One region of the Janthinobacterium sp. PSPC1-1 genome, then DNA from elsewhere that is predicted to be linked to it. Evidence: predicted binding sites of a transcription regulator. Region 1 holds the regulator's gene; the other holds the start of a gene.

Region 1 (3,492 bases):
CATCGAGCGGCGCGCATAGTATTCGCGCAATTGGGCTGGCTGGGCGATCAATTCCGGCGGCTGCTGCCTGGCCGTCAGCGTGACGATCTGCAGCAGCATGCCCAGCTTGTCGTCGAGTTCGGCAGCGGTGCGGGTGATCAGGGCAGACTGCTGGCTCAGCAGTACTCGGGTGAAGTCGGCGCGCATGTGCTGCACCTGTATCATGGTGACCAGCGCGATCATGGCGATCGAGGTCAGGCTGGTGGCCAGCGCGACTTTTGCTTTGATGCCGAGAGGCTTCATGATTTCCTTTTCAGTACCGGGCGGTACAGGCGGCAGCTAATGCTGTCGGGAATTTTCCTATCAATACATCAACTTGGCAAGCGGCGCCGCGCAAATTGCCTTTCCCACATGGGCTTTTAATGATGTTGCCATATAATCAAGGTTAGAACGTCGTTTATTCAGCGGAAATGCGGTGAAATTGGCACACGGCAACCCTGTATGCAGTAAACTCGTTATTGCATTTTCTAAAAGGTACCGACATGACTGAAGCGCTACTCACTCCCACCATGCCCACAGTGACCGTGGAAGCGTTGCGTGCGCGATGCTCGACCTGCAGCATGCATCAATTGTGCCTGCCGATGGGCCTCGATGTGGGCGACATGGACAGGCTGGACCAGATCATCGGCCGCCGCCGCAAGATCGTGCGCGGTGCCTCGCTGTTCCGCATCGGCGACTCGTTCCAGAATCTGTACGCGATCCGCCTGGGGCACTTCAAGACGTACCAGATCAATCCGGGCGGTGAAGAGCAGGTGACGGGTTTCCAGATGGCTGGCGAACTGCTGGGCATGGACGCCATCAGCGCCGACCGCCACCACTGTAATGCGGTGGCGCTGGAAGACAGCGAAGTGTGTGAAATTCCGTTTTCCAGCCTGGAACAGTTGCTGGGCAATATGCCGACCCTGCTGCGCCATTTCCATCGCATGATGAGCCAGGAAATCACGCGCGAGCAAAGCGTCATGCTGTTGCTGGGCAATATGCAGGCGACCCAGCGTTTTGCCGCCTTTATCGTCAACCTGGCCTCGCGCTATGAAGCGCGCGGCTATTCGGCTAGCAAATTTCAGCTGCGCATGTCGCGCGAGGAAATCGGCAATTACCTGGGGCTGACCATCGAGAGCGTCAGCCGTTTATTGTCGAAATTCAAGAAGGAAGGCTGGCTGCGCGTCTCCAACCGCGAGATCGAGATTTTGCAGCCCGCCAAGTTGAAAGCCATTACAGCCGGCACGGACGTCTGCAAATAACAGCACCGTCAAAACCTACTGCGCGTCGCGCTTTGCGGCCTGCGATGCTCGCTGTGCTCTAGCACAGCTGCGCTTCTTAGCCACAAATCACTGCCGCTCGCTACGGTTTTTTCCCGGCGCTGTACGTTATAGCTCTTCATCCGCATGCAGCGCGATGCTGCGCTGCAGCGGCCAGGTCCAGATGCCGGACAGGCGCCACTCGCGTTTGTCGTTTTCCACCAGTACTTGCCAGCGGCTGCGCTCGAGCATCGGCAGCGCCACGGAAAAATTGCCCGCCGCATCGGGCTGCACCAGCAGCTTGATATCCTTTTCCGGCAAGGTCGCATGCGCCAGATGCAGCTGCAGCGGACCCTGGTAAGCCTTGCCGAAGCTGTGCACGGAACCACTCAGGCGCGCCTGTGCCACATCATAGGACAGGCTGGTATCCATCGCCAGGTCGCTGGCGATCGTGTCGCGCTTCAAATCCTGGTTGATCGCCTTGCCCTGCTTGTAATAGTCGCCCACCACCAGCGCATCAGGCTGCGTAAACGCGATATAGCCCATGAAGCTGCCGACGACCACGGACAGGCCGGGACCGATCATCAGCAGCCATGGCCAGCGATGCTTGTACCACGGGGCAACGGGGGCTTGCAGCTTGAGACTGTCGGACATTTTGTTCTCCTTGGGGTCAGACCCTTTGGGTCTGACCCCAGCTTTTGCTTCTGGGTTGAAAATAAAGTAAAGCTAACGCATGTTTGATGCTACCCCTACGGCGAAATACCGGGGTCGGACCCAGAGGGTCCGACCCCGAATCAACATCACCGCGGCACGATGAATACCGCGCTTTCACGCACATGCAACGATGGGTTGTCCAGCGATTGTAGCTCGACTGCAATCTTGTTCGAACCCTTCTCGCCCACGCCATGCGGCACGCGCAGGCGGATCGGCCAACCCAGCGTTTCTGTCGGCTGCAAGGTCACCTCTTCGCGCGTCAGCAAGGTCAGACCCGGCAAGCCGGAAGCGCTGATTTTAAAATGCTGGATTTGCTCCGAGGTGTTCATGATCTGCAAGCGGTAGACGTTTTCGATCATGCCGTCTTCCACTTCGCGTCCCATCGAACCGCGGTCGCGGATGACGTCCATTTTCAGGGGCGTGCGCAGCGCCAGCGAGGTACACACGGCGATGATGATCAGGGCCAGGATGGAAGTGTAGATCAGCACGCGCGGGCGCATGGCGCGCTGGCGGATCTGCTTCGAATTGAAGTTGTTTTCCATCGCATGGTCGGTACTGTAGCGTACCAGTCCCCGCGGCCGGTCGACCTTGTCCATCACGGTATTGCAGGCATCGACGCAGGCGGCGCAGCCGATGCATTCATACTGCAGGCCGTTGCGGATATCGATGCCGGTCGGACACACTTGCACGCACAGGGTGCAGTCGATGCAGTCGCCCAGCTTGTCGTTGTTGCCGGCCTTCTTGCTGATGGCGCCACGCGGTTCGCCGCGCTTGGCATCGTAGGTGATGATCAGGGTGTCCTGGTCGAACATGGCGCTCTGGAAGCGCGCGTAGGGGCACATGTATTTGCACACCTGCTCGCGCAGCCAGCCCGCGTTGCCGTAGGTTGCCAGGCTGTAGAACAAGACCCAGAACCATTCCCAGGGACCGAAATTGAGGGTGGTCACCTCGCGCGCCAGTTCCTTGATCGGCGTGAAATAGCCGACAAAGGTAAAGCCCGTCCACAGGGCGATGGCGCCCCATGCCAGGTGCTTGGCCGTCTTCTTGAAGGCCTTGCGCACGGAGGGTCCCTGCTTGTCGAGGGCCATGCGCGCGCTGCGCGTGCCCTCGATGCGGCGTTCGACCCACAGGAAGATTTCCGTGTATACCGTTTGCGGGCAAGAGAACCCGCACCACACCCGCCCGGCGATGGCCGTGACGAGAAACAACAAATACGCACAGATGATCAGCAGGGCCGCCAGATAGATGAAATCCTGGGGCCACAGCACGACGCCGAAAATGTAGAACTTGCGCGTGGTCAAATCGAACAGCAGGGCTTGCCTGCCATTCCAGGTCAACCACGGCAAGCCGTAGAACGCCAGCTGGGTAAGCCATACGCATACCCATCGCCAGGTAGCGTAGCGTCCTTTGGCCTCGCGAGGGTAGATCTGCTCGCGGGCCGCATACATCTTGATGACTTGAGGTTCCATTACATCATTTCACGGGCGTCTGTGGATTCGAC
Region 2 (3,492 bases), on a different contig from region 1:
AACTCGTCAAAGCCCGTGTCGCTCATGGGGTTGGGCAAGCCCGCGTTCGGGTAAATGCAGACGAAGGTGTCGGCGATCTTGGCCAGTTCTTCCGCGTACGGGCGCATCAGGGCGGCGCCCAGCGCGCAGTTCAGGCCGATGGTCAGCGGTTTCGCGTGGCGCACGGAATTCCAGAAGGCGGGCACGGTCTGGCCCGACAGGATGCGTCCCGAGGCGTCCGTGACGGTGCCGGAAATCATCAAGGGCAGGCGCACGACGGTCGGATTTTGCTCGTAGAACAGGTCGATGGCGAACAGGGCCGCCTTGCAGTTCAAGGTATCGAAAATGGTTTCCACCAGCAGCACATCGGCGCCGCCTTCCACCAGGCCTTGCGTCTGCTGCAGGTAGGCGGCCACCAGCTGGTCGAAACTGACGTTGCGCGCGGCCGGGTCGTTCACGTCGGGCGAGATCGATGCCGTCTTCGGCGTGGGGCCCAGGGCGCCGGCGACGAAGCGCGGCTTGTCCGGGGTGGAATACTTGTCGCAGGCGGCGCGCGCCAGCTTGGCCGCCTGCACGTTCATTTCATAGGCCAGGTGGGCCATGTGGTAATCGTCCTGCGCGATCGTCGTGGCGCCGAAGGTATTCGTTTCGATCAGGTCGGCGCCGGCCGCCAGGTAGCGCTCGTGGATTTCCTGGATGATGTGCGGCTGGGTGAGCGTGAGCAGCTCATTGTTGCCTTTAACGAATAGTTCGCGCGCACCGCTGTCGGCCGGCGCGGCGAAATCGATGAAGCGGCCGGCGGGGCCGCCACGGTACGCTTCTTCGTCGAGCTTGTATTGCTGGATGATCGTGCCCATGGCGCCGTCGAGGATCATGATCCGCTGCGCCAGAATGGCGCGCAAGGTGGCTTCGGTCGGGGACATGGCGGGGATCACGGTATCGTTCATTTCATGCTTTCAATAGGCAAACGGGCGGCGGCGCGGCGACAGGACAGGTACGGGGCGGTTGCGGGCCAGCAGGATCAGCTGACGGAGAGTGCCAGCCGGGTAGGGCAGGCAGAAGGTGGCAATCGCCTGATTTCACCGGGTCTAAAATTATACGGCATCAGGCTGCTTTGGTTTTAAGCAAAAGCGGTGGCAGGCCAGTCTGCTGTGGTTCGAGCAACACAACGGCGCCACGGCCAGCGCTGCGGTAGCAACATCGCGGCCGCACCTGAAAATGCCATTCCTGAAAATCTTACTCAAAATGTTAATTCTTCCGCCAAGGTTGGCCGGAAGGTATGCCTTCTATGCTGTGGAAAAATTTCCACATTATTTGAATCCGCTCCGATTATTTTTCATGAATGGAATGGCAATAGCTGCAAAGGAAAATAATTGTGGTGTAAGGCAATGCAGAATGAGACCTGTAATTCTGAAAATAAAGTTTGCCAGATAGATATTTTAATTATTATCAAAACCAATTAAATCAAAAGCATTAATAGTTGTCTTATGGAATCGAATTAACCGATAATGTTGGTTCCTTGAAATTAAATTCTCACCAAAAGTCACCAATATGTCACATTTCTCTCGTGTCCTCCCCGGCATCGCGCTGCATCAGCAAGGATGCCAGCCATGAAAAACCATTTGCTTGTTGCATTGTTTCTCATGCTGGGCCTGTCCGCTTGCGGCGGCGGCGGGGGCGGTGGCGATACCATAGTGGCGACCACCTCGGGCAATCCCGTCGTGATTCCCGCCGTGACGGCAGTCTCGGCGGCGAATGTCGCCGTTGGTGGCAGCCTGGTGGTCACGGGCACGAATCTGAGCCGCGTGACGGCCTTCCAGGTGGGCGGCGTGACGCTCGCCACCAGCGCCGCCAGCGACACCAGCGTGACCCTGGCCATGCCGGGCGTGCCCGTGTCGGGCGCCTTGAGCCTGGTCAGTGCCAGTGGTACGGCGGCCACCAGCTATAACGTCAATGTGTACCTGCCATTGAGCGTGGGCAGCGTCGCGCCATTGACGGGCGGCGTCGGTTCCAGCGTGACGATCGCGGGCGGTGGCATGGGCGCCGTGACGGCGGTGCAGTTCGGCAATGGCGCGGCGGCGACGCCGCAAAGCCAGACGGCCGGCAGCGTGACCGTGGTGGTGCCCTTGGGTGCGGCAACGGGGGCGCTGACGGTGCGCGGTCCTTACAACGATGTCATCAGCAGCGATACGTACAAGGTCTTGGCGAGCGTGGCAGTGACGTCGATCACGTCGGCCGTCAACGGCGCGACCTTGTCGGTGACGGTGCAGGGCAGCAATCTTGACCAGGTCAGTTCGGCTTCGGTGGGCAATACGCCAGCCGTCATCGTCAGCGCCAGTGCCAGCCAACTGGTGTTGTCTGCACCAGGCTCGGCAACGGGCGATGTGATGCTGTCAGCCGCTGCGCGCATTGCCGTGAATGCAGGCACGGTGTCGGCCTTTACCCTGGGCAGCATTGATTTCTCGCAGGTACTGAACCTGAACGCCAGCAATACGGCCTTGCGCCTGACGCGCGGCAAGTCGGCCGCCGTGCGCGTGTCCGTGCTGGCCGCGCAAGCGGGCCAGGCCAGCCCGGCAGTGACCTTGGTTGCGACCGCCGCCAATGGCAGCAACCTGGGCAGCATCAGCATGAGCGGCCCATCGGTCTTGCCGACGGCGAAAAGCGATTACAGTTTCAACGGCAATTTTAGTGCCATCCTGCCCGCTGGCTGGATCTTGCCCGGCGTGCGCGTGCGCGTGACGGCCGTGGGCAATGACGGCGTGCAAGTGAGCCAGGAAGCGGCGCCCGTGGTGGCCAGCCTGGCCCGAATCCGCCTGGTACTCGTGCCCTTGAGCACCGATGATGGCGTGGCGCAACTGCCTGACGCCGAGGTGATCCGTGCTGCGCTGCTGCGTGTGTATCCATATGCGACGGAAAATATCAGCATCACCACGCGCGCTGCGCTGAGCATGCCAGGCAGCAGCACGGCCGACAGCTGGTGGAGCAACGCCCTGGGGGCGCTGGACGACCGGCGGGTGCAGGAAGATAGCGGCGCCTATTATTATGGTTTCGTGCCGAAAATGTCTGTCACCCGCGCCGCCGGCCTGGCCTACATCAACAACCGCAGCAGCGGCAGCGACAGCACCTCGGCGATCGGCCTGGACGCCAGCTTCGGCACCAGCGCGGCGTCCGATCCCTTCGGCAATGGCTGGCCTGAATGGCTGACCACGCTCGTGCATGAGCTGGGCCACAATCACTCGCTGCAGCACGTTGCGTGCGGCGGCGCGGCCGGCGCGGTCGCCGACTACCCGTATGCGAATGGCGAACTGGGCCCGCAACCGCTATACAACAGCAACTATGCGGGCAGCATCGGCCAGCTGAGCAAGGCAGTGTATGGCGGCACGCCGATGAAGGACGTGATGAGCTATTGCCGCGGCGCCTGGTTCTCCGACTACAGCTATGCGCGGGTGCAGCAATTCCTGGAAAAACGCAGCACGCAAATGACGGGCAGCAATGTGCTGGCCGCCAGCATGT

Evidence for each region. The regulator FNR, encoded in region 1, switches genes on or off when oxygen is low (the NO sensors DNR and NnrR bind a similar motif). The targets are predictions, from matches to a motif close to TTGATNNNNATCAA.
Region 2: ACP7EG_RS21870 (IPT/TIG domain-containing protein) is a predicted target of FNR. The motif match lies at 1,419-1,432, and genes of this name have one in related genera.

The regions. Positions count from the first base shown of each region.
Region 1 covers NZ_JAFCWP010000002.1:64,318-67,809, reverse strand. Annotated here, with positions in the region: gene ACP7EG_RS07835 (response regulator) at 1-282, opposite strand, end outside; gene fnr (fumarate/nitrate reduction transcriptional regulator Fnr) at 522-1,280, shown strand; gene ACP7EG_RS07825 (FixH family protein) at 1,407-1,931, opposite strand; gene ccoG (cytochrome c oxidase accessory protein CcoG) at 2,078-3,460, opposite strand; gene ccoP (cytochrome-c oxidase, cbb3-type subunit III) at 3,465-3,492, opposite strand, start outside.
Region 2 covers NZ_JAFCWP010000007.1:217,321-220,812, reverse strand. Annotated here, with positions in the region: gene metH (methionine synthase) at 1-926, opposite strand, end outside; gene ACP7EG_RS21870 (IPT/TIG domain-containing protein) at 1,590-3,492, shown strand, end outside.